3 regions of the Alcanivorax sp. VBW004 genome follow, and region 3 is predicted to be linked to each of the others. Evidence: predicted binding sites of a transcription regulator. Region 3 holds the regulator's gene; each other region holds the start of a gene.
The links. The regulator sigma-54, encoded in region 3, starts transcription at its own class of promoters, with help from an activator protein. The targets are predictions, from matches to a motif close to TGGCACNNNNNTTGCTNT.
Positions count from the first base shown of each region.

Region 1: F1529_RS11425 (NarK family nitrate/nitrite MFS transporter) is a predicted target of sigma-54. The motif match lies at 2,997-3,014, and genes of this name have one in related genera.
Region 2: F1529_RS09585 (CmpA/NrtA family ABC transporter substrate-binding protein) is a predicted target of sigma-54. The motif match lies at 7,445-7,462, and genes of this name have one in related genera.

Region 1 covers NZ_WNHC01000001.1:2,513,574-2,523,529, forward strand. Annotated here, with positions in the region: gene F1529_RS11420 (bifunctional protein-serine/threonine kinase/phosphatase) at 1-1,390, opposite strand, end outside; gene F1529_RS11425 (NarK family nitrate/nitrite MFS transporter) at 1,487-2,956, opposite strand; gene F1529_RS11430 (NarK family nitrate/nitrite MFS transporter) at 3,231-4,703, opposite strand; gene nirB (nitrite reductase large subunit NirB) at 5,027-7,558, shown strand; gene nirD (nitrite reductase small subunit NirD) at 7,562-7,906, shown strand; gene F1529_RS11445 (NAD(P)/FAD-dependent oxidoreductase) at 7,932-9,185, shown strand; gene F1529_RS11450 (molybdopterin-dependent oxidoreductase) at 9,182-9,956, shown strand, end outside.
Region 2 covers NZ_WNHC01000001.1:2,074,197-2,084,152, forward strand. Annotated here, with positions in the region: gene oadA (sodium-extruding oxaloacetate decarboxylase subunit alpha) at 1-1,756, shown strand, start outside; gene F1529_RS09560 (sodium ion-translocating decarboxylase subunit beta) at 1,749-3,047, shown strand; gene F1529_RS09565 (DUF5924 family protein) at 3,340-4,338, shown strand; gene F1529_RS09570 (hypothetical protein) at 4,698-4,997, shown strand; gene F1529_RS09575 (hypothetical protein) at 5,172-5,807, shown strand; gene F1529_RS09580 (YbfB/YjiJ family MFS transporter) at 5,904-7,058, opposite strand; gene F1529_RS09585 (CmpA/NrtA family ABC transporter substrate-binding protein) at 7,672-9,000, shown strand; gene F1529_RS09590 (ABC transporter permease) at 9,029-9,956, shown strand, end outside.
Region 3 covers NZ_WNHC01000001.1:1,690,151-1,700,106, forward strand. Annotated here, with positions in the region: gene yjgA (ribosome biogenesis factor YjgA) at 1-371, opposite strand, end outside; gene pmbA (metalloprotease PmbA) at 407-1,762, shown strand; gene F1529_RS07815 (BPSS1780 family membrane protein) at 1,820-2,566, shown strand; gene mgtE (magnesium transporter) at 3,002-4,366, opposite strand; gene F1529_RS07825 (HPr family phosphocarrier protein) at 4,471-4,740, opposite strand; gene rapZ (RNase adapter RapZ) at 4,804-5,664, opposite strand; gene ptsN (PTS IIA-like nitrogen regulatory protein PtsN) at 5,771-6,244, opposite strand; gene hpf (ribosome hibernation-promoting factor, HPF/YfiA family) at 6,260-6,559, opposite strand; gene F1529_RS07845 (RNA polymerase factor sigma-54) at 6,599-8,062, opposite strand; gene lptB (LPS export ABC transporter ATP-binding protein) at 8,302-9,027, opposite strand; gene lptA (lipopolysaccharide transport periplasmic protein LptA) at 9,024-9,629, opposite strand; gene lptC (LPS export ABC transporter periplasmic protein LptC) at 9,604-9,956, opposite strand, start outside.

The DNA.
Region 1 (9,956 bases), 820 kb from region 3:
CGGTGGAGAACAGGTCGCTCTGCTCACTGGGCGCTTCGCCTTCCACCAGTTCCGGCGCACTGTAGTGCCGGGTCCCTAACGGAATGCTGGCGGTGTGCTGTTCCATGCCGCGGCAATGGCAGCTGCCAAAATCCACGATGCGGACCAGCCCCTCGGTATCCACCATGATGTTGTCCGGTTTCAGGTCCCCGTGAATCACATCGGCACGGTGCAGGGCCCGCACGCCATTGAGTAATTGATCGGCCAGATACAGTTTTTCTTCAACCGGTGCATCCGGGTGTTCCTTTAACCACTGCTTCAAGGTCACACCGTCGATAAATTCCAGGTGCTGGTACAAACACGAGGGGTTGTCGGGCACGGGCAGAGCATGGAGTAAATGCGGGTTGCGTAACCGATTACCCACCCAACCTTCCATGACGAAACGCTCCAGGGCATCGCGGTCATCTTCCAGATTCACCGATGGCGTTTTCAATACCGATTGTTTGCCGTCGTTGTCTTCCACCAGATACAAGTGGCTGCGCACACTGGCATAGAGCTCCCGTTTCACGGTAAAGCCGTCGATACGGATACCGGCAGACAGTGGCGGGGGAAGCGGCAGGTTGCCACGCTGTTTCAGGGTTTCATCGGCACTGGCATCGGGCAAGCCTTCCACGTGCAGTACCTGGCAGCTGAGGTTGTCATCACTGCCGTTGGCCAGCGCCGCTTCCACAAGGGTTTGCGCCGCCAGTTCCGGCTGGTTGGCGCCACGCAAAATACCCTGCATGCGTGAGCGAGTGAGAAAGCCGTGCACGCCATCGCTGGTTAGCAGATAGACATCGCCCACTTGCAGATCGCTGTTGCTGTAATCCACATCCAGACGTGTGTCACCGCCCATAACGCGGGTCAGTACCTGTCGATTCTCGCCGATCATGCGGCTGTGATCCCGGGTCAGGCATTCCAGCTTGTTGTTGCGCAGGCGCCAGACACGGGAGTCGCCCACCTGAAAGATGTGGGCGGTGCGTGAACGCAAAATCAACAGGGACAGTGTGCACAGATGACTTTCCCCGGCCAGGGTTTGTCGGCAGAGCCAGCGGTTCAGGGCTTCCAGCACCCGCTGGGCAGAGCGGGGCACGCTCCATAGTGCCGGGGTGGCGTAGTAATCGCTGATAAAACCGAGCACACAGGATTCCGCCGCTTCCCGGGCCGCGCCCGCACTGGACAGGCCATCGGCCAGTGCCGCCACAATGCCCTTGGTGCGCATCAGCGAGCCTTCCGGTATCTGCATGGCCAGGGCGTCCTGATTATGCAGCTTGGGGCCGCTGTCACTGAATTGGCCGATACGCACCCGTGGGTGCAGATCCGGTTCGACCGGGGGGGCTGCCATGTTTGCCGGGGCGGTGGACGCATCCATCGTGGTGGCTCCTGTGCCGTTAACGAGCGGTTCTTGTTTATCTATGGAGTGGGCCGGCATCCCTGCCGGCCTGGTAGCTACTTCGGAGGGAAAACGTTATCCCACCTCAATCAGCTGAACATTGCCGTCGTCATCAATTTCCGCAATGTGACCCTTGGGTTCGTCCAGGAACTGAACCGCAGCCAGAGACACTGCCGCGCTGGCGGCAATCACCAGGAAGAACGTGGATGGATCGACGAACGTGAGCACGGTCAGGAAGATCACCGCACCGGCATTGCCGTAGGCGCCGACCATGCCGGCAATCTGTCCGGTGAGGCGGCGTTTGATCAGAGGCACGGTGGCAAACACGGCGCCTTCACCGGCCTGCACGAAGAACGAGCAGCACATGGTGGCGATCACGGCCAGCGCGATGGGCCAGCTGCCAGCAATCTGGCTCATCATTCCGTAGCCCACCATCAGGCCACACAGCATGATCGCCAGGGATTTCTTGCGGCCAAACTTGTCAGAGACCCAGCCGCCACCCGGTCGTGCGACCAGGTTCATAAAGGCGTAGCCAGACGCGAGCAGGCCGGCGGTCACTGCAGACAGGCTGAAGGTGTCGGTGAAGAACAGCGGCAGCATGGAGACCACGGCCAGTTCTGAACCAAAGGTCACCATGTAGGCCAGATCAAGAATGGCCACTTGCTTGAAGCTGTAGCGGTCGTGTTCCTCGACGCCGGTTTTCAGGCGTTCATGGTTAACGCGCCAGGCCTGCCCCAGCTGCACGACCGCCAGGCTGACGATCAGCGCAGCCAGCATGATTTGCGTGGTGGTACCGAACAGATCCAGATTACTGGGGCCCAGGCGCCATACAATCACCAGCAGCGCGATATACAGCGGCAGGCTCATCAGCAGGTAGAAAAACAGGTCCTTGCGGCTGCTGACTTCCAGTGCACTGGCTTTTTTGGGTTTGAAATAGGAGGCGCCCGCCGGGGTGTTGCGAGCCCGCCACAGGAAGAAAACACCGTAAGCCATCGCCAGTGCACCGGTGCTGGCAATTGCCCAGCGCCAGCCATTGTCCCCGCCGAACAGCAGCGCCACGGTAGGAAGCGTAATGGCCGCAGCGGCAGAGCCGAAGTTGCCCCAGCCGCCATAGATCCCTTCGGCCAGGCCCACTTCCCGGGCCGGAAACCATTCACTGATCAGGCGGATGCCGACCACGAAGCCAGCCCCCACAAAACCCATCAGCAGGCGGGTGACCGCCAGTTGCTCGAAGCTGGTCGACAGGGCAAAGGCCCAGCAGGGAAACGCGGCGAGTATCAGCAACAGGCCGAACACCCGCCGTGGGCCAAAGCGATCCACCAGCGAACCAATCACGACGCGGGCAGGAATCGTCAATGCCACGTTAAGAATCAACAGCGCCTTGATCTGTTCTGCACTTAGATCGAAGGCTTCGCGCAGGTGGCCCATTAAGGGCGCGTGGGAGAACCACACGACAAAGGTAATAAAGAAAGCGAGCCAGCTCAGGTGCAACAGCCGGATGCGTGGCGCGGAAAAATTCAGCAGGTTCAGCTTGTCGGCGCTCATGGTATCTCCATACACGGAAGCATTGATGACAAGTGTGGATAAAGCAATCTGCGTGCCAGTTTGTAACGTTATGATTTTAATGAATTAATTTTGTTTTCTTGTGCGTTTTCAGCAAGCAGGGTGCCTGTTGGTGAAACGACAAGCTGTAGGGTGGTGCACGAAAAGTGTTCGTGATTGGGGCATTGCCCCCCACCCACAGAACCGGGATAGAGCCCCGGTCCTGTGGGTGGATGATGGATGAGAGGCGCGATGAAGCGCGCGCATGTGGGGCCATTCAGCTCACTTCGATTAGCTGAACGCGGCCATCTTCATCCACCTCTGCAATGTGTCCCTTGGGTTCGTCCAGAAACTGGACGGCAACCAGTACGGCGGTGGCACAGGCGGCGATTACCAGGAAGAAGGTACTGGCATCCACAAACGTCAGGGCGGTGAGAAAGACCACGGCGCCGGCGTTGCCGTAGGCGCCGACCATGCCGGAGATTTGCCCGGTAAGGCGGCGTTTGATCAGCGGCACAGTGGCGAAAATGGCACCGCCGCCGCCCTGAATAAAGCAGGAGCAGACCATGGTGGCCGCCATGGCGAGCAGCACAGGCCAGCCGCTGTTGATCTGGCTGAGCAGCACAAAACCCATCAACAAACCGCAAAACAGAATAGTCAGGGATTTCTTGCGGCCAATGCGGTCAGAAAGCCAGCCGCCACCGGGGCGCGCCACTAAATTGGTGAAGGCAAAGGCGGACGCCAGCAAGCCGGCGGTAACCGGAGTGACTTCGCTGAACGTGTCGAGGAAGAACAACGGCAGCATGGAATTCACTGCCAGTTCCGAGCCGAACGTAATGAAGTAGGACAGGTTGAGAATGGCCACCTGCTTGAAGGGATAGCTGTCTTGTTCCGGGGCGCTTTGCTGCCAGCGTTCGCGATTGACCTGCCATATCTGTGATAACTGAATGGCGGCCAGCAAACTGACAGCGACGATGAAAATGGCCTGGGTGTTGTTGTCGTACAAGCGGAATCCTGCCGGGCCCAGCCGCCACACAATAATGTACAACGCGATGTACAACGGCAGGCTGGCGCCAATATAGAAGAACAGGTCACGCCGGTTGCTGACTTCCAGCGCACTGGCTTTTTTCGGTTTGAAATAGGAAGCGCCGGCGGGGGTATTGCGCGCGCGCCACATAAAGAACAGCCCGTACAGGAAGGACATAAAGCCGGTGCTGGCCACCGCCCAGCGCCAACCGTCTTCGCCACCAAAAAACAGGGCCAGAGAGGGAAGTGTGACGTAAGAGGCAAAGGCACCGAAGTTCCCCCAGCCGGCATAAATACCTTCAGCCAGGCCCACCTCCCGGGCGGGAAACCATTCACTGATCAGGCGAATGCCGACCACGAAACTGGCGCCCACAAAACCCAGTAGCAAGCGGCTGATCGCCAGCTGCTCAAAGCTGTTGGACAAGGCAAAAGCCCAACAGGGCAGAGCCGCACTCATTAGCAGGGTGGAGAAAACCCGCCGCGGGCCAAACCGGTCCACCAGGGAACCAATCACCACGCGTGCCGGAATCGTCAGGGCCACGTTCAGAATCAGTAGTGCCTTAACCTGTTCGCCGGTCAGGTCGAAGACGTCGCGCAGGTGCCCCATTAAGGGGGCGTGGGAAAACCACAGGGCGAAACTGATAAAGAACGCCACCCAACTTAAATGGAGAAGGCGGATTCGTGGCAATGAAAAATTCAGAAGATTGAGTCTATCTGCGCTCATGACTACTCCATGCATGGGCGATTAACGGTGGGGGTTGCGAGCAACTCCTGTGCCAGCCAGTTAACTGTTTGATTTGTCTTGGGTAAGCGGTGTTGTTGCGAGGGAAATGCACCGGCTGTGCGCAAAGGGAGAGCGCGATTGTGGTTCATATCGGTGCACATAAAAGTGCATTCATCTCGTGCACTGGCGCATTAAAAGAAAGCAGGTTTTTTGTGGTTATTCGGAAAAAAAGAGAATAAATCCATAAATTACATAGAGTTATAAAGTTGGCATAGGGATTGCTGTAGTGCGGGTGTCAGTTACGCACCGCGAGGGTGAGCCTTATGGCAAAGCAACAACTTCTTCTGATCGGCCACGGGATGGTCGGACAACGTTATCTGGAGTCTCTGGTGGCCCAGGGTGGCCGGGAGCACTTTGATATTACGGTACTGTGTGCCGAGCCGCTGCCGGCCTATGACCGCGTAGGGCTGACCAGCTACTTTTCCGGCAAGACCGCCGACGACCTGTCGCTGGTGCCGGAAGGCTTTTTTGAAGAGCACGACATTACGCTGAAACTGAATACCAAGGTGGACGCGATTGATCGGGCCGCTAAAACGGTCACCACCAACACCGGTGAGACCCTGCCTTATGACAAGGTGGTTCTGGCCACCGGTTCCTATCCGTTCGTGCCGCCGATCCCCGGTAATGATCGCGATAACTGCTTTGTGTACCGCACCATCGACGACCTGGATGCCATGATTGCCGCCAGTAAAACCGGCAAGGTGGGCACGGTTGTCGGTGGCGGCCTGCTGGGCCTGGAAGCGGCCAAGGCGCTTCACGATCTGGGCCTGGAGACCCACGTGGTGGAATTCGCCCCGCGCCTGATGGCCGTGCAGGTGGATGATTTTGGTGGCGGTTTGCTGAAAGACAAGATTCAGGAACTGGGTGTCACCGTACACACCAGCACCGGCACCCAGGACATCGTGGATGGTGAACACTGCACACACCGCATGAATTTCGGTGACGACAAGCATCTGGAAACCGATGTGATTGTCTTCTCTGCGGGCATTCGTCCCCAGGACGAACTGGGCCGGGCCTGCGAGCTGGCCATTGGCGAACGCGGCGGCATCGTGGTCAACAACCATTGTGTCACCTCCGATGAGCACATCTATGCCATTGGCGAAGTGGCGTTGTGGGAAGGTCGCATCTTTGGTCTGGTGGCGCCGGGTTACCAGATGGCCGAAGTGGCTGCTGAACACCTGATGGGCAAAGCCGAACAGCAATTTGCCGGTGCGGACATGAGCACCAAGCTGAAACTGATGGGCGTGGACGTGGCGTCCATTGGTGATGCCCACGGCAACACGCCCGGTTGTCGCAGCACCGTGTTCATGGACCAGACCGCCGGTGTCTATAAGAAAGCGGTAATCAGTGAGTGTGGCAAGAAACTGCTGGGCGCTGTGCTGGTAGGGGATGCCGCAGATTACGGCAACCTGTTGCAGCTTTGCCTAAACGAAATGGACCTGCCCGGTGACCCGTCTGCGTTGGTGGCGCCCATGTCTGATGGTGCGCCGCTGCTGGGCGCCGATGCGCTGCCTGACACAGCGCAGATCTGTTCCTGTAATAACGTTTCCAAAGGCGATTTGTGTGCCGCCATCGACGCTGGCGCCCAGACCGTGGGCGACCTGAAAGCCTGCACCAAGGCATCGGCTACCTGTGGCGGTTGTTCCGCGCTGGTGAAGCAGGTGCTGGACAGCGAGCTGGAAAAACGCGGTGTGGAAGTGAACAACCACATTTGCGAACACTTCGCGTATTCCCGTCAGGAAATCTATCACCTGGTACGCGTCGGGCAGATCACCACCTTTGACGAGCTGCTGGAAAAACACGGTAGCGGTGACGGCTGTGACATCTGTAAGCCGACCGTGGCCAATGTGCTGGCTTCCTGCTGGAACGACTGGGTGCTCAACAAACCCCATGCCGGGCTGCAGGACACCAACGACTACTTCCTGGGCAACATGCAGCGCGACGGCACCTATTCCATCGTGCCCCGTGTGGCCGGCGGTGAAATTACCCCGGACAAACTGATCGTGCTGGGGGAAGTGGCCAAGCAATACGATCTTTATACCAAGATCACCGGCGGTCAGCGGGTGGACTTGTTCGGTGCCCGTGTCGAGCAGTTGCCGGAAATCTGGAAAATCCTGGTGGATGCCGGTTTTGAAACCGGGCACGCCTACGGTAAATCCCTGCGCACGGTGAAATCCTGTGTGGGCTCCACCTGGTGTCGCTACGGGGTGAAAGACTCCGTGGGCACCGCCATCCAGGTAGAGGATCGCTATAAAGGCTTGCGCAGCCCGCACAAGATCAAGATGGCGGTGAGTGGTTGTACCCGAGAGTGTGCCGAAGCGCAAAGCAAAGACGTGGGCGTGATCGCTACCGAGAAAGGCTGGAACCTGTATGTGTGTGGTAACGGCGGCATGCGTCCGCGCCATGCGGATCTGTTCGCGTCGGATCTCACCGATGAGCAGCTGATCAAGACCATCGACCGTTTCCTGATGTTCTACATCAAAACGGCGGACCGCCTGCAGCGCACCAGCGTCTGGCTGGAAAACCTGGAAGGCGGACTGGACTACCTGAAAGACGTGATCCTGAACGACTCCCTGGGCATGGGCGACGAACTCGAAGCGCAGATGCAGCACGTGATCGAGACCTATCAGTGCGAGTGGAAGTCCACCATCGAGGATCCGGAAGCGGTGAAACGCTTTAACCACTTCATCAATGAGACCGCCGAAGCGGATGACAACCTGGCCTACGTGCGTGAGCGCGGCCAGCGTCGTCCCGCCTACGAGCATGAACGCATCGAACTGGTCGAGGAGGCGTAAGCCATGAACAGCGCAGTGACCGTGGAATGGAAAGCAATCTGCAGCGTTGACGACGTGTTGCCGGGCACTGGAGTGGGCGTGCGTCTGCCCTCTGGGCAGGCGGCATTGTTCCGCACCCGTGATGGCAATTTCTATGCGTTGGACAACATGGACCCGTTTAGCCATGCCAACGTGCTCAGCCGGGGGCTGCTGGGCTCATTGGGTGACAAGCGTGTTGTCGCCTCACCGCTGTACAAGCAGCACTTTGATCTGGAAACCGGGCAATGCATCGAAGACGACAGCGTCAAGCTGACCGTGTACCCGGTGCGTGTGCAAGGTGATGTGATCGAACTGGCCACCCCGGCCTGAAACAAATCGACAGGGCGATGCGCGCATGAAACGACTGGTTGTAGTGGGTAATGGCATGGCGGCTTGCCGTCTGCTGGAAGAGCTGACCCGCCTGGCACCGGATCTGTATCAGATCACGGTGGTGGGGGATGAGCCCTTCGCCGGCTATAACCGCGTCATGTTGTCGCCGCTGTTGGGTGGTGGCACCGATGAGAAAACCATTACCACTCATCCCCACCAGTGGTATCGGGATCGCAATATTCGCTTGATTACCGGCACCCCGGTGGTGGCCATTCATCGCCGCCGGCGGCAGGTGGAAACCGCCGCCGGGCACCTGCTCGATTATGACCGGCTGTTGCTGGCCACGGGAGCCGCGCCGCGTCAATTGCCGGTGGAAGGCGTCACCCTGGATGGCGTTGTCAGTTTTCGGGATCTCTACGACGTGCGACGGTTGTTGTCGCTTTCGGCTGCCCGGGTGGTGGTCGTGGGCGGCGGTTTTTTGGGGCTAGAAGCCGCTGATGCGCTGGTGAAGCAGGGGCACGACGTGACTCTGGTCCACAGTCGCGGCCATCTTCTCAACCAGCAGCTGGATGAAAGCGCAGGGCACCGCCTGCAACAGGACCTGGAGGCCCGCGGGCTGAAGTTCGTCATGCAGGCGCGTACCCAGTCCATCGAAGACAACGGCCAGGGCGCGGTTGCGGCCGTTCACCTTGCCGATGGTCAGCGGTTGCCGGCGGATTATGTGGTGCAGGCGGTGGGCATTGTGCCGCGAGCCGAGCTGGCCGCCAGTGCCGGGCTGACCGTGAATCAGGGAGTGCGGGTAGACGACACCCTGCAGACCTTTGATCCGGCCATCTATGCCATTGGTGAGTGTGTGGAACACCGCGAGCGCACCTTCGGCCTGGTGGCGCCGCTGTACGAGCAAGCGGCGGTCTGTGCCAGCCACCTGGCCGAGCTGGGCCATCGCCGTTATCTGTACGCGGATTCCGCCACACGATTAAAAATTTCCGGTATCGATCTGGTGTCCTGTGGCGATTTTCTCGGTAACCGGGACAAGGGAAAAGACCAGGGAGAAACCCTGCAGCTGAATCTGCCCGGCAGCTACCGGCGTGTACAGATTCGCGATAACCGTGTGGTTGGCATGGTGTTGTACGGCGATGTGTCTGACGCCCCGTTTTTTGAAAAACTGTGGAAGGAAAAGGCAGACATCAGCGCGCTGCGTGAAACCCTGTTGCTGGGGGAGGCTTTCTGCAAACGCCCCGGCGACAGTGATGAGCATTCGGAGGAAGTCGCTGCGTGAGTGTTGAAGCGAAGATCCAGGAAACGGAGCCAAAGAACGCCCCGTTATCTACCTGTACGACCTGCCCGTACTGCGGCGTGGGTTGTGGTATCCGCACCGACGGCGTAACCCTGAAAGGGGACACGCAGCACCCGGCCAATGCCGGGCGGCTCTGCGTCAAAGGTTCATCGGTACTGGAAACCCTGGGCGATCAGGACCGCCTGCTGAATCCGGAAGTGGATGGCGAGGTGGTGTCCTGGGACCAGGCGCTGGATGAAGTGGCAGGGCGGTTCCGCCGCATCGTCGACGAGCACGGCCCGGATGCGGTGGCGTTCTACGTTTCCGGCCAGCTGCTGACAGAAGATTATTACGTGGCCAACAAGCTGATGAAGGGCTACATCGGCAGCGCCAATATCGATACCAATTCCCGCCTGTGCATGAGCAGCGCCGTGGTCGCCCACAAGCGGGCGTTTGGTGAAGACGTGGTGCCCGGCTGCTACGAAGATCTGGAGCTGGCGGATCTGGTTATCCTCACCGGGTCCAATACCGCCTGGGCGCATCCCATCGTGTACCAGCGCATCGTGGCCGCCAAACAGGCGCGCCCGGACATGAAAGTGGTGGTGATTGATCCTCGCCGCACGGCTACCTGTGACCTGGCCGATCTTCACCTGGCCATTCGCCCGGGGCAGGACGTGCCGCTGTTCAATGGCCTGCTCACCTGGCTGGACGACAACAAGGCGCTGGACCAGGCCTACATCGACGCCCACACCGAAGGCTTTCAGGCGACCCTGG
Region 2 (9,956 bases), 380 kb from region 3:
CGATGCCCACCAGTCCCTGTTTGCCACCCGCATGCGTCTGGATGACATGTTGCCGATTGCCGCGGAACTCGATGACATTGGCTTCTGGTCACTGGAATCCTGGGGCGGCGCGACCTTTGATGCCTGTATCCGTTATCTGGGCGAAGACCCATGGCAACGCATCCGCGAATTGAAGCAGGCCATGCCGAAAACGCCGCAGCAAATGTTGCTGCGGGGGCAGAACCTGCTGGGCTATCGCCATTACGCGGATGACGTGGTGGATGCCTTTGTGGAACGTGCAGCGGAAAACGGCGTGGATGTGTTCCGTGTGTTTGATGCCATGAACGACATGCGCAACATTGAGCGAGCCATCGCCGCTGTGGTGAAACAGGGCAAGCACGCCCAGGGCACTATCGCGTACACGGTCAGTCCGGTGCACACCATGGACATGTGGGTGGAGCAGGGCAAAGTGATCGAACAGATGGGGGCCCATTCTGTTGCCATTAAGGACATGGCCGGACTGCTGCGGCCTGCGGTGGCTTTCGAGTTGGTGAAACGGCTTAAGGCTACGCTCAATATTCCCGTGCACATGCAGTCCCACGCGACCACCGGGTTGTCCACCGCCACGGCCCTGAAAGCGGCAGAAGCGGGCATCGACAACGTGGACACCGCCATCTCGTCCATGTCGATGACCTATGGTCATAGCCCAACGGAATCCGTAGTCGCCATGTTGGAAGGCACGGATCGGGACACCGGGCTGGATATCAAAAAACTGAATCGTATCGCCGGTTATTTTCGCGAGGTTCGCAAGAAGTACGCCGCCTTCGAAGGCAGCTTGCGCGGTGTGGATGCGCGCATCCTGGTGGCGCAGGTGCCCGGCGGCATGCTCACCAATATGGAAAGTCAGCTCAAGGAGCAGGGCGCAGCGGACCGGTTTGATGAAGTGCTACAGGAAATTCCCGGCGTCCGTGAAGATCTGGGTTTCATTCCACTGGTGACGCCCACCTCGCAAATCGTCGGTACCCAGGCGGTGCTGAATGTGCTCTCCGGCGAACGCTATAAAGTGCTCAGCAAGGAAACCCGCGGCATCCTCCGTGGCGAATATGGCGCCGCACCGGCACCGTACAACGCGGAGCTACAGCAGCGCGCCCTGGAGGGCGATGAACCGGTGACCTGTCGTCCGGGTGATTTACTCGATAACGAGATGGACAGTCTCCGTGATGAAGTGCTGGCCCTGGCAAAAGACAAGGGCATGGCGCTGGCGGAAGGGGAGCGGTTGACCGATGACGTACTCACCTATGCGCTGTTCCCGCAAATCGGCCAACGTTTTCTGGAAAACCGGGGCGATGCCTCGGCGTTTGAAGCCGCGCCCGGCGAACACAAAGAAATCACCAGTGGCGGCAGCCAGTCAGACGGGGTTTATACCGTTGAGGTGGACGGCCAGCAGTACACGGTGAAAGTGAACGAGGGCGGTGATGTAACCGGCCTGCGTGCGATGGGTGATGCTTCTGCCCCTGCGCCATCCGCACCCTCTCCAGGTAACCCGGCCAACAGCGTGCCGGTGCCTGCGCCGCTGGCGGGGAATATTTTTCAGGTACTGGTGAAGCCTGGCGATCAGGTCACCGAAGGTCAGAAAATCATGGTGCTGGAAGCCATGAAAATGGAAACGGATGTGTCCAGCACCAGCGCAGGCGTGGTCAGCGAGGTTGCCGTGAAAGAGGGCGACGCCGTGGCCGTGGGGCAAACCCTGCTCAGCGTGGAGCCCGCCAATGGATAAGCTGCAAACCCTCTGGCACAGCACCGGGCTGTTTCACATGAGCGGCGGCCAGCTGGTCATGCTACTGGTCTGTCTGGGCCTGCTGTGGCTGGCCATCCACAAAAAATTTGAGCCATTGCTGTTGTTGCCCATCGGCTTTGGTGGCCTGCTGGCCAATATTCCCATGGCCGGGCTGGCGGAATCGGCCATCAGCCAGGCGCTGCATTTCGGCTCTGTCGACCTGTTGGCCTCCATGGCACAGGTGCTGGGCATGGAGGCCGGGGCAGGGCGTGACGCGCTTTATACGGCCGCGCAGGCGGCAGGGCCAGCGGTGCAGGACCAGCTGCATTATCTGGCAGTAAACGCCAATTACGGTGACGGTATTCTCTATTTGATTTATACCGTAGGCCTGACCACCGGTATTTTCCCACTGCTGATCTTCATGGGTGTGGGGGCGATGACGGATTTTGGGCCGCTGCTGGCCAACCCGCGCACCCTGTTGCTGGGCGCGGCGGCGCAATTTGGCATCTTTGCCGCCTTGCTCGGGGCGCTGGCGCTGAATTTTCTGGGCATGGAATTTTCCCTGTCGGATGCCGCCGCCATCGGCATCATTGGTGGCGCAGACGGTCCCACCTCCATCTATGTCACCACCAAGCTGGCGCCCCATCTGCTCGGAGCCATCGCGGTGGCAGCCTATTCCTACATGGCGCTGGTGCCCATTATCCAGCCGCCGATCATTCGGGCGCTGACCTCGCAAAAAGAGCGCCAGATCAAAATGGAGCAACTCCGCCCGGTGAGCCAGGTAGAGAAAATTCTGTTCCCGATCCTGTTGCTGGTTCTGGTAGCGCTGGTGTTGCCCGATGCGGCGCCACTGCTGGGCATGTTCTGCCTGGGGAACCTGATGAAGGAATCCGGGGTGGTGAACCGGCTCGTGGATACCACCAGCAATGCCCTGATCAATGTGGTGACCATCATGTTGGGGCTGGCCGTGGGGGCGAAACTCAGTGCAGAACAGTTTCTGGTCATGGAAACCCTGGGCATTCTGGCCCTGGGGCTGGTGGCCTTCATGATCGGCACCGCCACCGGCGTGTTGATGGCCAAGCTGCTCAACCGCGTCAGTCGCCACCCAGTGAACCCCATTATCGGCGCAGCCGGTGTGTCCGCCGTGCCCATGGCGGCACGGGTGGCCAACAAGGTCGGCCTGGACGCCAACCCCCACAACTTCCTGCTCATGCATGCCATGGGGCCCAACGTGGCCGGCGTCATCGGCTCCGCCGTGGCCGCCGGCGTATTGCTCAACTTCGCCGGCTGATCCTCCCCGCGTGGCCTCCGCGCCACGCCATCACCTCCGCTCCCTGTAGGAGTTCCCTTCCAGGGGACGAACCGCGCGAAGCGCGAAAAGGATCCGAAGGATCATCGGTTGAGTCTGATTTTCGTCTGTCCTTCTATTATCGCAATAGACGGAAAGATGCGGAGCGGTTTTCGTTCGTCCCCTGGAAGGGAACTCCTACAGCGGGAGGGCTTTGTCCGAAACCTCCGCTGCCATCGGGAACCCACAGGGCTATAGTACGTCGAAGACGCAACCCCCTCGACGGAGCCACACCTTGCCGCTGACGCTACAAACCCTCACTGACAAGCTCTATCAGGTCCGCCATGTCTGGGCGCTGATCAGCTTTTCGCTGGGCCTGAGCAGTTATTTTCTGGTGGAGCGACAGCCCTGGCTGGCCGCAGTGCTGACCGGGCTGCTGGTGTTCAGCTGGCTATTGCTGCTCACCGAAGGGATCTGGCAGAACAAGGTGATAGGCACCCGTTTTGATGGCCTGCCCCAGGGCATGCTCAAGCTGTTGTTGCAGGCGGTGCACCAGGAGGCGTTCTTTTTCAGTCTGCCGTTCGTGCTGCTGCAATGGTCCGGTGGCGCGGAATATATTTTCTTCACCACCCTGGTAGTCAGTGCGGCGGCCATCAGCATTATTGACCCGGTTTATTTCTGGCTGGCCCGACATCGTGCGCTGTTCTTCGGTTTTCACGCCTGGGCGTTGTTTGTGGCGTTGCTGGTGCTGTTGCCGCTGATTTTCCACTGGGGCACGGATTCTGCCCTGGCCTGGGCCGGCTGGCTCACGGCCCTGTTTGCGTTACCCAGTTTCTGGCGATTTGGCGGGCCGCGAAAATGGTTTCGCTGGCTCGGGCTGATTCTGGTCTCGTGCCTGATCGCGTTGTCCCCGCGCTGGCTGGCCCCGCTGGTGCCACCGCTGACACTCTCGCTGCAGGAACGTGCCGTTGCCCTGTCGTTTAACCGCGCCGAGCGCAAGCCGCTGGTCAGCGGCGAAGTGTTCAGTGCAGACGAAGTGGCAGGCGGCTTGTATGCCTACACCGCCATCAAGGCGCCATTGGGGTTGGGGCAGGAGGTCTATCACTACTGGTTTCGTGATGGCGAACAGGTGGACCGCATTCCCTTGAAGGTCTTCGGTGGCCGCGAATCCGGGTTTCGCACCTGGTCTCACAAGCGCCATATTCCTGTGCCATCAGAGGGGCGCTGGCGGGTAGAGGTACGCACCGGGAATAACCAGATCATCGGTGTCATGCGTTTCACCATCACGCCCTGAATGCACCCCTTGTCAAATTCCTTAGGACTTTGTGGGAGATGAAGCTTGCATCACGAAGGGGGCATGGAATTCGTCATGCAAGCAGGACTTCCCACAGCCTTCCCGCCGCTGGTATCGGGCCAGTGGGTTCATACGGCTCCTCCTGCTCCCAATCTATAGAACAATGAGCCCAACCGTCATTCTGAAGTGAGGTCGTGCTCAACAGAACCAGCCATATCTTTGTAGGAGATGGCTTACAGAAAATGCTAAACGGTTGATATAGAGTGGTTTTCGGAACGGGGGGATCGGGGTAAGTCAGGAAATAGGCCGCTTCTTCGAGCCCACAGGGCTTGGCTGTGAAATGAGAGGAGTGATCTTCGTTGCACTCGTTATGTTTTTTGTTAGAGAGAAGTTTTGAAGACATTGGAACAATTTTTTTATTTTTCTTTGCTGTGAGTCTGCTTTTCACAGGGATTTGGGGGGCTTGGAATGGAGAGCTTAACCTTGGTGCGAAGGGTTATTTTGAAGGAAAGCAAGCATATTTAATATCTGCTGCATTCGTAGTGTCTGGACTGGGCGCACTGGTAAGCGGAATATATTGGAAAAAATCAGAACGATTTCAGGCTGTGGGTGGTGTCATTATTGGTCTGGGATTTTTTGCTCTATGGTTTGCTTTTTAAGAAACGTGAGTTAATCAGACCTCTTTTTTCCCTTATTGTTCGAGTCTCCAGCAGGCTGGTCCGGGAAGTGAGAGATCTGTCCGCCAGGGATATCGGGAAAAATGCGAGGCTCGTTTGAGATGGCGCTCTAATATGGGTATGAATTAGTGCGTATGCTTGGTTTTGGGATTTTTGATGAATAATTTCAATGGAATGATATTTATAGTCATTTTCTTGTCTATTGCTGTCTTTCTTCTGTATGCGTTTCTTAAGTATAGATCTAGAAAAGCAAGAGATGGGATTCTCGGTGAGCTTGGGTATTTCCCCTGCAGGGTAAAGAATGAGGTTCCATCATTTGATGCGAAAATGATTTCTGATTTTTTGTCTCGCGGAATATGTCTGAGTAGCAGTAGAAGAAAAGATATTAACAATGGTGTGCTTTATTTCTTGGATGTTCTTTCCGTATTTGGCAGAGGAGCCTATTCCGGTCCGTCACATGTATCATGCTTATTGTTTAAGCCGGCTTTCCATGCTCCAGACTTCAAGCTAAGGGCCGCGAGGCTCCTTGAAACTAAGTATGAACTTCGTGGGTCATCGATAATTGATGAGTCTAAAAAACTCCATTTATGGGGCGATTTTCAGGCTGAATCCTTTATTGCTTCAAACCGAGCACTTTCGGAGCTGTTAGGGCGGGATGCTCATCTTTGCCTTAACGTTGAGGGTGGTTGCATGTTGCTCTGGTCGCTTGAGGGGTTCTTTCGTAATCACGAGTTAGAAAGCTATCTTTCGACGTTTGAAAACTCTTTTAGGAACGTTCGGCCAATAATTTAACAAAACGTTGGTTCCTCAGTTGTTCTCCGGGAGCTGGGCAGCTTTCTTTAACCGCTTCAAGCTTTATCCTCTGCAGGTTTGGCTCAGCACCAAACCCTAAAACCGCACCTTCCCCAGCGGCACCAACAGCACCGCCGCGCCAATCAACGCCGCTGCTGCCCCCAGCAACCCGGGTGCAAAACTGCCGCTACTTTCCAGCAACCGCGCCGTCACCACCGGCCCCAGTATCTGCCCGACCCCATAACAGGCTGTCAACGCGCCCAGGGCGGCGCTGGCGGCGTGGGGGGCGAGTTGGCGGCCGCAGTACATGCTCAGGGCGACCACGGCGGTAAAGGTGGCGCCGACCAGCAGGCCACTGATGATCAGCCCGGTGAGGCCCGGTAGCCAGGCGGGGGCGCTGACGCCCACTGCCTGTACTAGCAGCGCGGCCATGAGGGCATTGCGTTCGCCGGCATGGCTGGCGAGCTTGCCCCACAGCAGGTTGGCGGGCACGGCGGCCAGGCCCACGGCCAGCCAGGTATAGAAGGCGGCGCTGTCCAGGCCCGGCAGTTGGGCTTTGGCGATCACCGGCAGGTAGGTGGTGCTGGTGATGTAGCCGAAGCCGGCCAGGGTGTAGCTGGCGATCAGAAAGCCCAGGGCCGAGCGGTTCACCGGCGCGCGTTCGTGCTGGCTGTGTTTGGCGTGGGGCAGGGCAGGGATGCGGCGCAGCAGCGGCAGCAGGATCAGGGCCAGGGCGCCGCAGGCCAGCCACATGGTGGCGTAGCTGCCGTGCAGGCGTTCAATAAAGGCAACGGTGAGGGCGGCGATGCTGATGCCAAGGCCGATGCCGGCATAGTGAATATTGCCCAGCCGGGCACGCAGGTGATTGGGCATGGCGCCCAGTACCAGCGCTGAGCCGTTGACCATAATGATGGCGCTGGCCACACCCGCGAGAAACCGGTTAATGGCCCAGGGCGTGAAGGTGGTGCTCAGGCCCATAAGGATGCTGGTGATTATGCTTGCCCACAGTGCCAGCCAGAACGCGGTGCGTGCCCGGTGGGCGGGCACCGCCATGGCGAGCATGGCACCGGCCAGGTAGCCCCCATAGTTGATAGCCGCCAGGTAACCGCCACTGACAGCGGTGAGCATTGTCTCGGCAATCATGTCGGGCAGGGCCGGGGTGAACAGGAAGCGGCCAATGCCCAGGGCAATAACCAGACTGAAGGCGCCGGCTATCGCAGTGAGCAGGTGATCTCTTTCGGTGGTCGTCACGCAGTGTCTCGCAGGTAATCAAATGGGAAGGCGAAGTCGGGAAAACCAATATAGGGCGACGTGCCGGGTCTCTCCGATAATCCAGCGCGCAGCCTAACAGGCCGTGGCGTTTTCGGCTTCATCATTCGAATGATGTTCATTATTCACCCCAGTGATAAATGCGGCTTTGGTCGCAAAGGCTCCCAGGCAGTGCGTGGTTTTTTCACCAGGGCGGTGCAAAGCGCGGGGTTTGTGGGCGGAAAGCACTGTTGCAGTAAAGAGGTGATGCATTTTGGTGAGCCGGGGCTGACTCACAACGGTGCTGGCTGGGCAATAAACGGGCGCGGGAAATTGGGGTGGTGGTTAGCTTTACCGTTAAGTCGATGAAAACCAAGGCATTTAAAAACTGGCACAGCATTTGCGTTATGACAGGGTAAGCACAGTGGCAATGCTGTGCAGACAACCATCTTCGTGGTCAACGGCGGCCACGAGCAGATTCGAGCAAAGGCGCTCAGAGGACCCGGCCAACGAAGGCGGGGGGCTTTGAGCGCTTTTTTATGCCTGAAAAAAACGGGCAGACGAGGGAAGGATGATGAACGGTTTCAAAAAAACCTTTTGTGGCGTGTTGGCCGCGATGACGTTGGGCCTGTCGGCTACCTCCGTGGCGGATGATGCGCTGGGCTGGCCGGAGAAGGCGGATCTCAAGTTCGGCTTTATCAAACTCACCGACATGGCTCCGCTGGCCATCGCTTACGAGAAAGGCTACTTCGAGGAAGAAGGCCTGTTTGTGACCCTGGAAGCCCAGGCCAACTGGAAAGTCCTGCTGGACCGGGTCATCGACGGTCAGCTGGATGGCGCGCACATGCTCGCCGGTCAGCCGCTGGGGGCCACCATTGGCTATGGTACCGAAGCCCACATCATTACCGCGTTCAGCATGGACCTGAACGGTAACGGCATCACTGTTTCCAATGCGGTGTGGGAAGAAATGAAAAAGCATATTCCCGAGGAAAACGGCAAGCCGGTACATCCCATCAAGGCGGACGCCTTGAAGCCGGTGGTGGAGAAGTACAAGGCGGAAGGCAAGCCTTTCAACATGGGCATGGTGTTCCCGGTGTCCACCCACAACTACGAGCTGCGTTACTGGCTGGCCGCCGGTGGCCTGAACCCGGGCTACTACGCGCCGCACAAAGGCGACACCAGCGGCCAGCTGCAAGCTGACGTGCTGCTGTCGGTAACGCCGCCGCCGCAAATGCCCGCGACCCTGGAAGCCGGCACCATCTACGGTTACTGCGTGGGTGAGCCCTGGAACCAGCAAGCGGTGTTCAAGGATATTGGTGTGCCGGTGATTACCGACTACGAAATCTGGAGAAACAACCCGGAAAAAGTATTCGGTGTGAGCAAGGGCTGGGCCGACAAGTATCCCAACACCCACATTCGTGTGGTGAAGGCGATGATCCGTGCGGCCAAGTGGCTGGATGAGAACGACAACGCCAACCGCCCGGAAGCGGTGAAAATTCTGTCCCAGCCAAACTATGTGGGTGCGGACTATGACGTGATCGCCAACTCCATGACTGGCACGTTCGAGTACGAAAAAGGTGATGTGCGTGAGGTTCCGGATTTCAACGTGTTCTTCCGTTACAACGCCACTTACCCGTTCTACTCCGATGCTATCTGGTATCTAACCCAGATGCGCCGTTGGGGCCAGATCAGCGATACCAAGCCGGACAGCTGGTACATGGATGTGGCCAAGAACGTGTATCGCCCGGACATCTATGCCCAGGCGGCCAAAGCCCTGATCGCTGAAGGCAAGATCCCGGCTGACCAGTTCCCCGACTTTGCCACTGAAGATGGCTTCAAGCCGCCGCAGAAAGGCTTTATCGACAACATCACCTACGACGGTCGCAAGCCTAACGAATACCTGAAGAAATTCCCGATTGGCCTGAAAGAGGGTGACGCGCTTTAAGGGCGCGCTCCCCTGAGGAGAAGCAATCATGGTGACCCTGACATTCCCGACCTGGATGGAACCTTACCGCGCCCTGGCCACCGGCAAGATGACCGGTGAGCAGTGGCAGGCACTGCTGCGACAGTTGATCTGGCCGGTGATGGGCATTGCCGCCTTCCTGTTGCTATGGCAACTGGCGGCCCAGCGGATTGATACCTCGCTGGGGCAGTTCCCGGGGCCAGCCGATGTCTGGGAGCAGGCCGGTTCGCTGGTGGATGAGCATCAGGCGTCTCGAGCCAAGGAAGCGGCGTTTCATGAACGCCAGGAAAAATACATCGCCTCGCGGCTGCAGCAGCAGCCGGAGTGGGAGCCGGTCCACCGGGACTACACTGGGGCTCCGACCTTCTTTGATCAGATCGGCACCAGCCTGATCACGGTAATGAGCGGTTTCCTGCTGGCCTCTGTGATTGCGATTCCGTTGGGCATTTTTATCGGCCTGAGCAACACGGCCCATGCGGCCATGAACCCGCTGATTCAGTTGTTCAAGCCGGTGTCGCCGCTGGCCTGGTTGCCACTGGTGACCATGGTGGTGAGTGCGGTGTACGTGACTGATGATCCGCTGGTGGCCAAGTCCTTCCTCACCTCCATGTTCACCGTGACGCTGTGCTGTCTGTGGCCAACGCTGATGAACACGGCGGTGGGTGTGACGTCGGTGAGCCAGGATCTGACCAATGTCTCCAAGGTGCTACGTCTTAACGCGCTGAGCCATGTGCGCAAGATCGTACTGCCTTCCGCGCTGCCGATGATGTTCACCGGCCTGCGCCTGAGTCTGGGGATTGCCTGGATGGTGCTGATCGCCGCCGAAATGTTGGCGCAGAACCCGGGGCTTGGGAAATTCGTCTGGGATGAATTCCAGAACGGCAGCTCCCAGTCTTTGGGCCGGATCATGGTGGCGGTGATCGTGATTGGTCTGATCG
Region 3 (9,956 bases):
AAGAATTCCAGAATTTGTTGCACGGTGCTTTCCGCATCTTTGGGCTGTTCGCAGATTACAATCTGCTCCACCCAGTTGCTGAGACGCTGCTGGCGAAACGGATCATTGAGTTGCTCCAGCGCCTGAATGATCTGTTCGCTGTTGGTTTCGCGAATGAGCCGGCCGATGTATTGGGCATGGCGGCGGCGTGCCTCGTGGCTGGTGATGCGTGTGGCTTCAACCAGCGCGTATTGCAGATCGTCACGCAGGGGCAGGCGCTCGCGCTCCACCTGTTTCATGTCCATCAGTAACAGACCCAGCTCTTGCAAGGCATTGTCTTCGCGCTTTTGCTGGCCCTTGCTGGTGATCTGGTCGTCGCTATACTCGGTCATAACTGTTTAATACCCATCAATGGAACCGCTATTTTATGTCTGATTCCTCCCCAACGACAGCCGAACTCGACAATACGCAGTTACAACAGGCCAAAGATACGGCTGCCTGGCTGATAGAAGAGGCCAAACGGCAGGGCGCTGATGCGGCGGAAGTGGGAGTAAGCCTGTCCCAGGGCTATTCGGTCAACGTGCGGCAGGGCGAAGTGGAAACAGTGGAATTCCACCGTGACCGGGGTGTGTCGGTGACCGTGTACAAGGGGCAGCGTAAAGGCCACGCCAGTAGTTCCGATGATAACCGGGACAGTTTGCGGGCCACCCTGGCTGCTGCCACGGCTATTGCCGGTTACACCGAAGAAGACCGTTATGCGGGGCTGGCGCCAGCGGCTGATCTGGCAAAGGAAGTGACAGACCTGGATTTGTATCACCCCTGGGCCATGGATACCCAGGCTGCCATTGAGCAGGCATTGCGTTGTGAAACCGTGGCCCGTGACGATGCGCGCATCGTCAATTCCGAAGGTGCCTCCGTCAACAGCGGGGCCAGCCTGCGGGTGTATGCCACCTCGGAAGGGTTTTTGCACGGCTACCGTGGCACCCACCACAGCCGTGTGTGCAGTGTGGTGGCGGAAGATGAGGCCGGCATGCAGCGCGATTACTGGTATGACGGTGGGCGTGTGGGAGATCGTCTGGCGTCTGCCGAAGCCGTGGGGGAGCAAGCCCGTGAGCGCGCCCTGGCCCGGTTGGGTGCTGAGGTGCCGGAAACCGGTGAGCTGCCGGTGATCTTCGCCCCGGAAGTGGCGTCGGGTCTGTTGGGACATTTGGTTTCTGCGATCAGCGGCGGAGCACTGTATCGCCGTAGCTCTTTTCTGCAGGACTGCCTGGGCAAGGCGGTGTTACCGGCCGGGTTTCAGCTCACGGAAAATCCGCACCTGGCAGCGGGCAACGCGTCGGCGCCTTTCGATGGTGACGGCTTGCCCACCCGGGCTCAGGCGTTTGTGGAAGACGGTGTGCTGAAACAGTATGCGCTGGGCCTGTACGCCAGCCGGCGTTTGGAGATGGCGCCCACCGGCAATGGTGGCGGTGTTCGCAATGTGCGTATTACTGATACCGGTGATTCGCTGGCGGAGCTGATGGCCAAGGTGCCGAAGGGGATTCTGATCACTGAGGTCATGGGGCAGGGCATCAATTTGGTCACCGGAGATTACTCCCGGGGAGCAAGCGGTTTCTGGTTTGAGAACGGTGTCATACAAGGTGCCTTGCAAGAGTTTACTATTGCCGGTCACCTGGGGGAGATGCTGCTGGGGATTCAGGGTAGTGGCACGGATGTGGATTACCGCGGGAATATTGCCTGTGGGTCCCTGCTGTTGTCGCCCATTAAGATTGCCGGCCGGTAATGGCCTCCGGTGTGATTCGATTATTTTTTTGACTTGGGAAAGGGAAGGAACCAGCTAATGAGTGATATGAATCCGTATCAACAGCCGCAATCGGATGTGGCCAATGCGGCGCCAGCCAGCGCCAATGAGTTCACCATCATCGCGCCACGCAAAATTAGCGTGGGTGATGCCATGGGCTGGATTGGCAAAGGTCATGGCATGCTCAGCGGGCATTGGGGTGTGGTATTGGGCGCGCTGGTAGTGACTGTGCTGATCACTTCTGCCTTGCAGATCATTCCGCTTCTGGGTGCGATTGCCCAGATACTGCTGACACCGCTGCTGTACGCGGGCATTGTGAAAATCTTTCATCGTATCGATACGGAAAACCGTTCTGATTTCTCGGATCTGTTCGCCGGGTTTTCTGACCGTACCAGTCCACTGATCATGACCGCAGTGGCGCAGTTGGTGGTGCTGTTGGTGGCGGGCGTCGTATTGGGTGGCCTGTTTTTCCTGCTCGGCCGTGACGGCGGTACTGCGGCCATCGTGGTGCTTGGCCTGTTGGCCACGGTAGCCATGTTTGTCTTCATGTTCCTGTTTTACTTCGTCGTGCCGCTGATCTTTCTGGGGCAAAAAGGGGTGGTCGACGCCATGAAGCTGAGCCTGGATGCCTGCCTGAAAAATATTATTCCCTTCATCGTTTATACCCTGGTGATCTCCCTGATCCTGGTGGTAGCAGCGATTCCGCTCCTGTTGGGGTGGTTGTTCGTGATGCCGATTCTGGCCGGTGCGTACTACGTATCGTTCAAGCAGTTGTTTGTGGAATAAGCGCGACGGGCAATGATGCAGTGATAAAAAAAGGCGCCGGGTACGGCGCCTTTTTTTATGGTTCTTCGCGGACTGGAGTGAAGAACACGCTTCTCAACGTTTAATTGGGTTATCGCGAATGCCCGGCACGTTGCCAAACGCTTGACGCCGAATGCCTGACGTAAAACCCCTGGCCTGAGCGGCTGTCGTTATTGTGGGGATTTCAGGGCCATCATTAAGGTCGTGATCGGGTAATGCATTTTGCGCGGAGAGTATCGGGGCCAAGGTGTTCAGGTTTTGAATGCAAGCGTCCGTCGTCTGGCATCCGGCGTCCAGCGGCTGCCAAGGCGGGATAATGAGACAAGTTCTGAAGCCGGCTGATTACTCAATTCCGCGATGAACCTTTTTTATACCGCTCTGCGGCAGCAGCATGCTGCAAGTTATCACCATCGCGGCTCAGGTGAGGAGGTGTGCATACAGCACCGTGGCAAGGCCGAGGAAGGCAAAGAAGCCGACAATATCGGTAATGGTGGTCAGCACCACGGAGCCGGCCAGGGCCGGATCGATGCCGAGACGTTTCATGGTGATAGGTAGCAGAGCGCCGGCGCTGGCGGCCATCACCAGGTTGATCACCATGGCGGCGGCGATGACCAGTCCGAGGTTGGGGTCGTTGAACCACAGCCCGGCGGTAATGCCGATCACGGTTGCCCATAGCAAGCCATTGATTGCACCCACGGACAGTTCCTTGAACAGCAGGTAGCGGGTGTTGTTGGACTGGATCTGGCCCAGCGCCATGGCGCGGATCACCAAGGTCAGTGTCTGGCTGCCGGCGATACCGCCCATGCTGGCCACGATGGGCATCAGGATGGCCAGCGCCACGACTTTTTCCAGGGTGGCTTCAAACAGGCCGATGACGGCAGAGGCGGCGAGTGCAGTCAGCAGGTTGATGCCCAGCCACAGGGCCCGACGGCGAGCGGTTTGCCACACGGAGCCGAAGGTATCTTCGTCTTCATCCAGACCGGCCATGCTCATCAGTGAGTGATCCGCTTCTTCGCGGATTACGTCAACAACGTCATCAATGGTGATCCGGCCCACCAGCATGCCGTCCTCATCCACCACCGGGGCGGTTACCAAATCGTGGCGTTCGAAGATCTTTGCCACTTCGTGGGCGGGCAGGGTGGCAGTAATGGATTCCGTGTCGGTGATCATGGCTTCGCGCACGGTGGTGCCTGGGTCGCTGATCAGTACCTTGGTCAGTGGCAGCAGGCCGATGAACTGGTTTTTCCGGTTCACTACGGCCAGGTTATCCGTGGTGCGAGGAATTTCGCCGCGGCGACGCAGGTAGCGTTGAACAACTTCGAAGGTGATCTCCGGACGCACGGTGATCACGTCCGTGTTCATCAGGCCGCCGGCGGTGTCTTCCGGGTAGCTGAGCACATGCTCCAGCCGTTCGCGGTTCTGTTCGTCCAGGCTGGCCATCACCTGGGAGGTGACATGGTCCGGCAGCTCTTGCAGCAAATCCGCCAGGTCATCCGTGTCCAGTTCTTCGACCAGCGAGACCAGTTCGTCGGTGGACAGGTTACGCAGCAGTTCGACCCGGACCTCTTCGCCCAGGTATTGCAGGACTTCGGATTCCTGGTCTTTATGCAGCAACTGCCAGAGAATTTCCCGTTCCCGTGGCGGGGAGGATTCCAGTAAATGCGCCGCTTCCGCGCCGGGCAAATTGTTGATCAGCTGACGTACCTGGGTATAGGTACCGCTGGCCAGGGCGCGGTTAATGGCTTTTAAATGCTGTTGGCTACGGCTGCTATCAGCGGGCATGGCTCCTCCTTGCTGGAAGAGAGTTTACACGAGGCGGTGTGAAGGCCGAAGCGTCGCCGGTGGGATGGCGGTAAAGAGTGGTAAATTTCCCGGTGATTAGAAGGCTACTCGCCTTCGTCGAAACAGCGGGCGAACAGGTCTTCCAATTCGTCCATGGCGTGTTGTTCGTCTTCCCCTTCCACCTGAAAAGTGACGCTACTGCCTTTCGCTGCGCCAAGCATGAGCAGGCCCATGATGCTTTTTGCGTCGATGGTCTGGCTCTTGTGCAGGACCAGAATGCGGCTGTCGTAGCGGGAGGCCACGCTGACCACTTTGGCGGCCGCGCGGGCATGCAGGCCGAGTTTGTTGATTACGTCGAGCTTCTTTTCAATCATCGGGTGTCTTGTGGTCAGAAGTGATCTGAAAGGGAAAAGGCCGGGTGTCAGGTCATGGCCGCGTTATTGCTCTCTGGGCAGTTCCCGGTGGCGAACCTGAAGGGCAATGCCTTTGGCGCGCAGAGTCCATGCCAGCTGTTCGGTGATAAAGACTGAGCGATGGCGCCCGCCGGTACAGCCGATGGCGACTGTCACGTAGCTGCGATCGCTGTGGGCAAACGCCGGTAACCAGCGCGCCACGAAATCGCCGATGTCCTTGAGCATGTCGTGACTGGCCTGATGCTGGCTGAGGAAATCGATGATGCAGTCATCCTTGCCGGTAAAGGGGCGCAGGTCTGCATGCCAGTGCGGGTTGGGCAATACCCGTACGTCGAACACCAGGTCCGCGTCGGTGGGCAGGCCATTCTTGAAGCCGAAGGATTCCAGCTGTAGCGACAGGGCGGCTTCACGGCGAGCCACCCGTTCGCGCATCAGGTTGCGCAGGGTGTGCACGTCGTGGTTGCTACTGTCGATGACCAGATCGGCGCGCTGGCGGATGTTGGCCAGCAGTTCCCGTTCATGGCCGATGGCGTCGGCCAGTGAGCGCTCGCCGGTGCCCAGCGGGTGACGGCGACGGGTGGCGCTGAAGCGGGTCTGCAGGGTGTGGTCATCCGCGTCCAGGTAGATGATTTCACTGCCCACCTGTTGTTCGTTCAAGGCTTCAAGGATGTTGTCGAAAGCCAGTAGCTGGGCGGGGAGGTTGCGGGCATCAATGCCCACAGCGACCCGCTCAATCGGGGGCTCGCCCTCGCTGAGCTGTTTCGCCAGTGTCGGCAGCATGCCGGCGGGCAGGTTGTCGACACAATAAAATCCCTGGTCCTCCAGCGCTTGCAGCGCGGTGGTTTTCCCGGACCCGGAGCGGCCACTAATAATGGTGAGTTTCATGATTGCACCGCTGGCACGCCACACGTAGCACGCTGGCACGCAAGATCGATAGACAAGGGGGCGTTTGGGGCGTGTTGCATGATGCGTGAAAGCTTGTTGCGTTCCTTCATGATGCCAGTCGCAACTCCGCTTCGGACTCTACGGCCGTCTGATAGAGGTGTTGGTTATCGGTGCTGTGGCGCAGTTCCGCACGGTAGCTGTCGTCGTTGAACAGGGATGCCAGGTGGCTGAGTGTCTTGAGGTGCTGTTCCGGGTTGTCCTGGGGGACCAGCAATACAAACACCAAGTCCACGGGGTGCCCGTCAACGGCGTCGAAATCGATGGGGCTTTCCAGTTTCAACAACAGGCCTACTGCTTGCTGGCAATGTCCGAGCCGGCAGTGGGGAATGGCAATGCCTTCGCCAATGCCTGTGGAGCCCAGTTTTTCCCGGGCGACCAAAGCATCGAAGACCTCCTGTTCATTGAGGCTGTCACAGCTGGCCGCGGCCAGCTGTGCAACCTGATCCAGCAGTTGTTTCTTGCTGCTGGCCTGCACGCCATGATGGGTGCGGGCCAGAGTCAGTAGTTCGCGAACTCGCATAATTGTCGCTTTGGGTTAGTGACCGTGCTTGTGGCTGACGGCCTTTTCCTTGTGTTTGAGAATCTGGCGGTCCAGCTTGTCCGTCAGCTTATCGATCGCTGCATACATGTCTCCGGCCTCAGCGGTGGCGAAGACATCGGCCCCGGAAATATGGATTGTGGATTCAGCTTTATGGGTTTTCGGTTCCGGAGAGAGAATGACCTGGACGCTGGTGATTTGATCGAAGTGGCGCTCCAGGCGGGAGAACTTATCACCCACATAGGCACGCAAGGCATCGGTAATATCCAGGTGATGACCGCTGATATTAATTTGCATGGCTGGCTCCTTTACCTGTTTGGGATCCGTCCTGGCGCCCTACACCAAACGCTTGCGGGCGCTGGAAGACGGTATTCGCATCGCCTCTCTGTATTTGGCGACGGTCCGGCGCGCTACATTGATTCCCTGCTCATTCAGCAAGCTGGCCAGCTTGTTATCGCTGAGCGGCTTGCGGGGATTCTCGGCAGCGACCAGCTTCTTAATAATGGCACGAATAGCGGTGGAGGAACACTCACCGCCGCCGTCTGTTCCCACGTGACTGGAAAAGAAATATTTCAGCTCAAAGACACCGCGGGGTGTCATCATGTATTTCTGGTTGGTGACCCGACTGATGGTCGATTCGTGCATCTCAACGGCATCGGCAATATCCGCCAGAACCAGGGGTTTCATGGCCTCATCGCCATAATCGAAGAACCCTTGCTGCACATCGACAATGCGGGTGGCTACCTTGAGCAGGGTGTCGTGGCGGCTCTGCAGGCTCTTGATGAACCATTTGGCTTCCTGAACGCAATTGCGCAGATATTGGCCGTCTTCGCCGCTGGTGTTGCGGGCGATGTTGGCGTATTGCTGCTGCAGGTTGACCCGGGGGAGCACGTCGTCGTTGAGGCTGACCTGCCAGCGGCCCTTATGCTGACGGACGATCACGTCGGGAACGGCGTAGTCCACCTGGGGCTCGCCGATCTGCTCGCCGGGGGCCGGGTCCAGGGTGCGTAGCAGGGACAGGGCCTCCAGCAGGACGTCTTCGCTGGTCTGCAGGGTGCGACGCAGGGCGGCGTAGTCGTGTTTTTCCAGCAGGTCCAGGTGAGCCAGCAGGGCGCAGGCTTCGTCGCGCAGGGCGGTATCGGCGGGCAGTTGGCGCAGTTGTACGCCCAGACAGTCCGCCAGATCGATGCTGGCTACGCCGACGGGGTCGAACTGCTGCAGACGGTGCTGCACGGCAAGCACTTCGTCGCGCTCCAGTTCATCGCCTTCGGTGAGCAGCTCCGGCTGGGCGTTCACCATGTCGACGATGTCATCCAGGGGCACGGTGATGTAGCCGCGGTCGTCCAGGGATTCAATGATTGTCATGGCGATAATGCGGTCCACATCGCTCATGGGCGTCAGATTCAGCTGCCAGAGCAGGTGGTCCTGAAGATTGCCGGAGACCGCGTGGCGTTGCTGCCATTCGTCTGCATCGTCGGGGAGGGAGGCGGTGGCGCTGCTGGTCTGGCCGGAATAGACATCGTCCCACTCGGTTTCTGCGCCGGGTTCGTCCTGCACCAGTTCTTCCAGGGCGTCGTCACGCTCGGTGTCCAGCTCCTCGTCCTGACGTTCTTCGTCATGTTCGGGCAGGCTGTCGTCACCGAAATCGTCGGCCAGTTCCAGCAAGGGGTTGCTCTCCACGGCCTGCTGGATTTCCTGGCGCAGGTCCAGCGTGGACAGCTGCAAGAGGCGGATGGCCTGCTGCAGCTGCGGCGTCATGGTGAGCTGCTGGCCAATTTGTAGTTGTAGTGTGGGCTTCATACTGCTCGGTATTCTGCGGATCCCCAAAACACGAGAATACCAAGCTGATCACACAACAAGCAAGAATTGTGCCACTGGTCTTTGTGTGCTAGGTGAGTGACGTTGGCGGTTGATAGTGGGCCGTTGGTGGCGAGGCGAGCAGCAATGGGGGGGGCAGCAGGTAGCCGCGTCCAGGCATTGGGCGCGGCTACCTTGCTTTCAGGCCGGTCCGTGCTTTCACGGCGTCGCTGGCAGTCTGTTTAGAGCCTGAAGTCGGCGCCCAGGTACACATCCCGCACCTGCTGGTTGGCGAGGATGATGTCCGCATCGCCGGAGGCAATGATGTGGCCGGCGCTGACGATATAGGCGGTGTCGCAGATATCCAGCGTTTCACGCACATTGTGGTCAGTGATCAGGACGCCAATGCCGCGGTCTTTCAGGTGGCGGATAATACCCTTGATATCGTTCACCGAGATCGGATCCACCCCGGCGAAGGGTTCGTCCAGCAGGATAAAGTCCGGGTCGGTGGCCAGGCCGCGGGCAATCTCCGCTCGGCGCCGCTCGCCGCCGGACAGGCTCATCCCCAGCGAATCGCGAATGTGGCCGATGTGGAATTCCTTGAGCAGGCTCTCCATGCGCTCGTGGCGCTCTGCCTTGCTCAGCTCCTTGCGGGTTTCCAGAATCGCCATGATGTTCTCTTCCACCGTCAGGCGACGGAAGATGCTGGCCTCCTGGGGCAGGTAGCCAATCCCGCGCTGGGCGCGACCGTGCATGGGCAGGTGGGTGATGTCGCTGTCATTGATCTCAATGCGGCCGGCATCGGCTTCCACCAGCCCGACAATCATGTAGAAGCAGGTGGTCTTGCCGGCGCCGTTGGGGCCCAGCAGGCCGACAATCTGGCCGGCTTCCACGTCCAGGGAGACATCCTCGATGACCCGGCGGCCCTTGTAGCTTTTTGCCAGGTGGTGGGCGCGTAAGTGGCTCATGGTGTGCTGGGCTCCGCGTCGGGTGAGGCGGTGTCGTTACCGCCACCGGGGGTGTCGTTTGAGTTGCTGGTGTCTTCGTCGCCGGCAGCATCGTCGTCGGTGCGGGTGGCGTTGGTTTGATTCTCGGCCGGGATCACCAGGCGAACGCGCTGGTCGCCTTCACTACTGGCGTCCACACGTTTGGAGTCCAGGCTGTATTCCACCTTGGCGCCTTCAAATGTATTGCCCTGATGCTCGATGTAAGCGTCGCCGGTGAGGACCAGAGTGCGCGCGTTAATGTCGTATACCAGGTTTTCGGCGTGGGCATTCAGTCCCTCGCCTTCCTCCATGCGCACGGGGGAGCCGGTGGCTTCCACCCGGACCAGGTCGCCATTTTTGGTGAACAGGCGCATTTCGTCAGCAAACAGTTTGCGCTTGCCCTGAATCAGTTCCACGTTGCCCCGGTACAGGCCGCTGCCCGCATCCTGTTCGAAGCGGCCACTGTCTGCCGTGACCTGGATGGGGCCTTCCATGGGGGCGGCCTGAACGCCCAGGGGCAATGTCGCCAGCAATGCCAGTGCGGCGAGGCGGCGGGTGCTATGAAGCCGGTGCTTCAAACTCACTCTTTACTCCTTGTTTCAGGTTCAGAATGCCCTTGTCGAGATCGGCTTCCAGGGCGCCGGCACGAGTCTGGCCGGAGTCGAATGTCATTTCCACATCGCCGGGGGTGGTGGCGATATTGGTGTCGCTGTTGAAGCGCAGTTCGTCGGTGTCCAGGTTCACTTTCTGGGTGGGGTTGTCCACATTGACCTTGCCGAGAAAGGTGATCAGGTCGCCATTGTCTTCCACGGTGCCTTGCTCGCTGGTGATGGTCCAGCTGCCCTTGTCGTTCGCCATGACCAGCACCGGCGCTTCCATTTCGGTGAGGGGATTGTGGTCAAACTGCACCA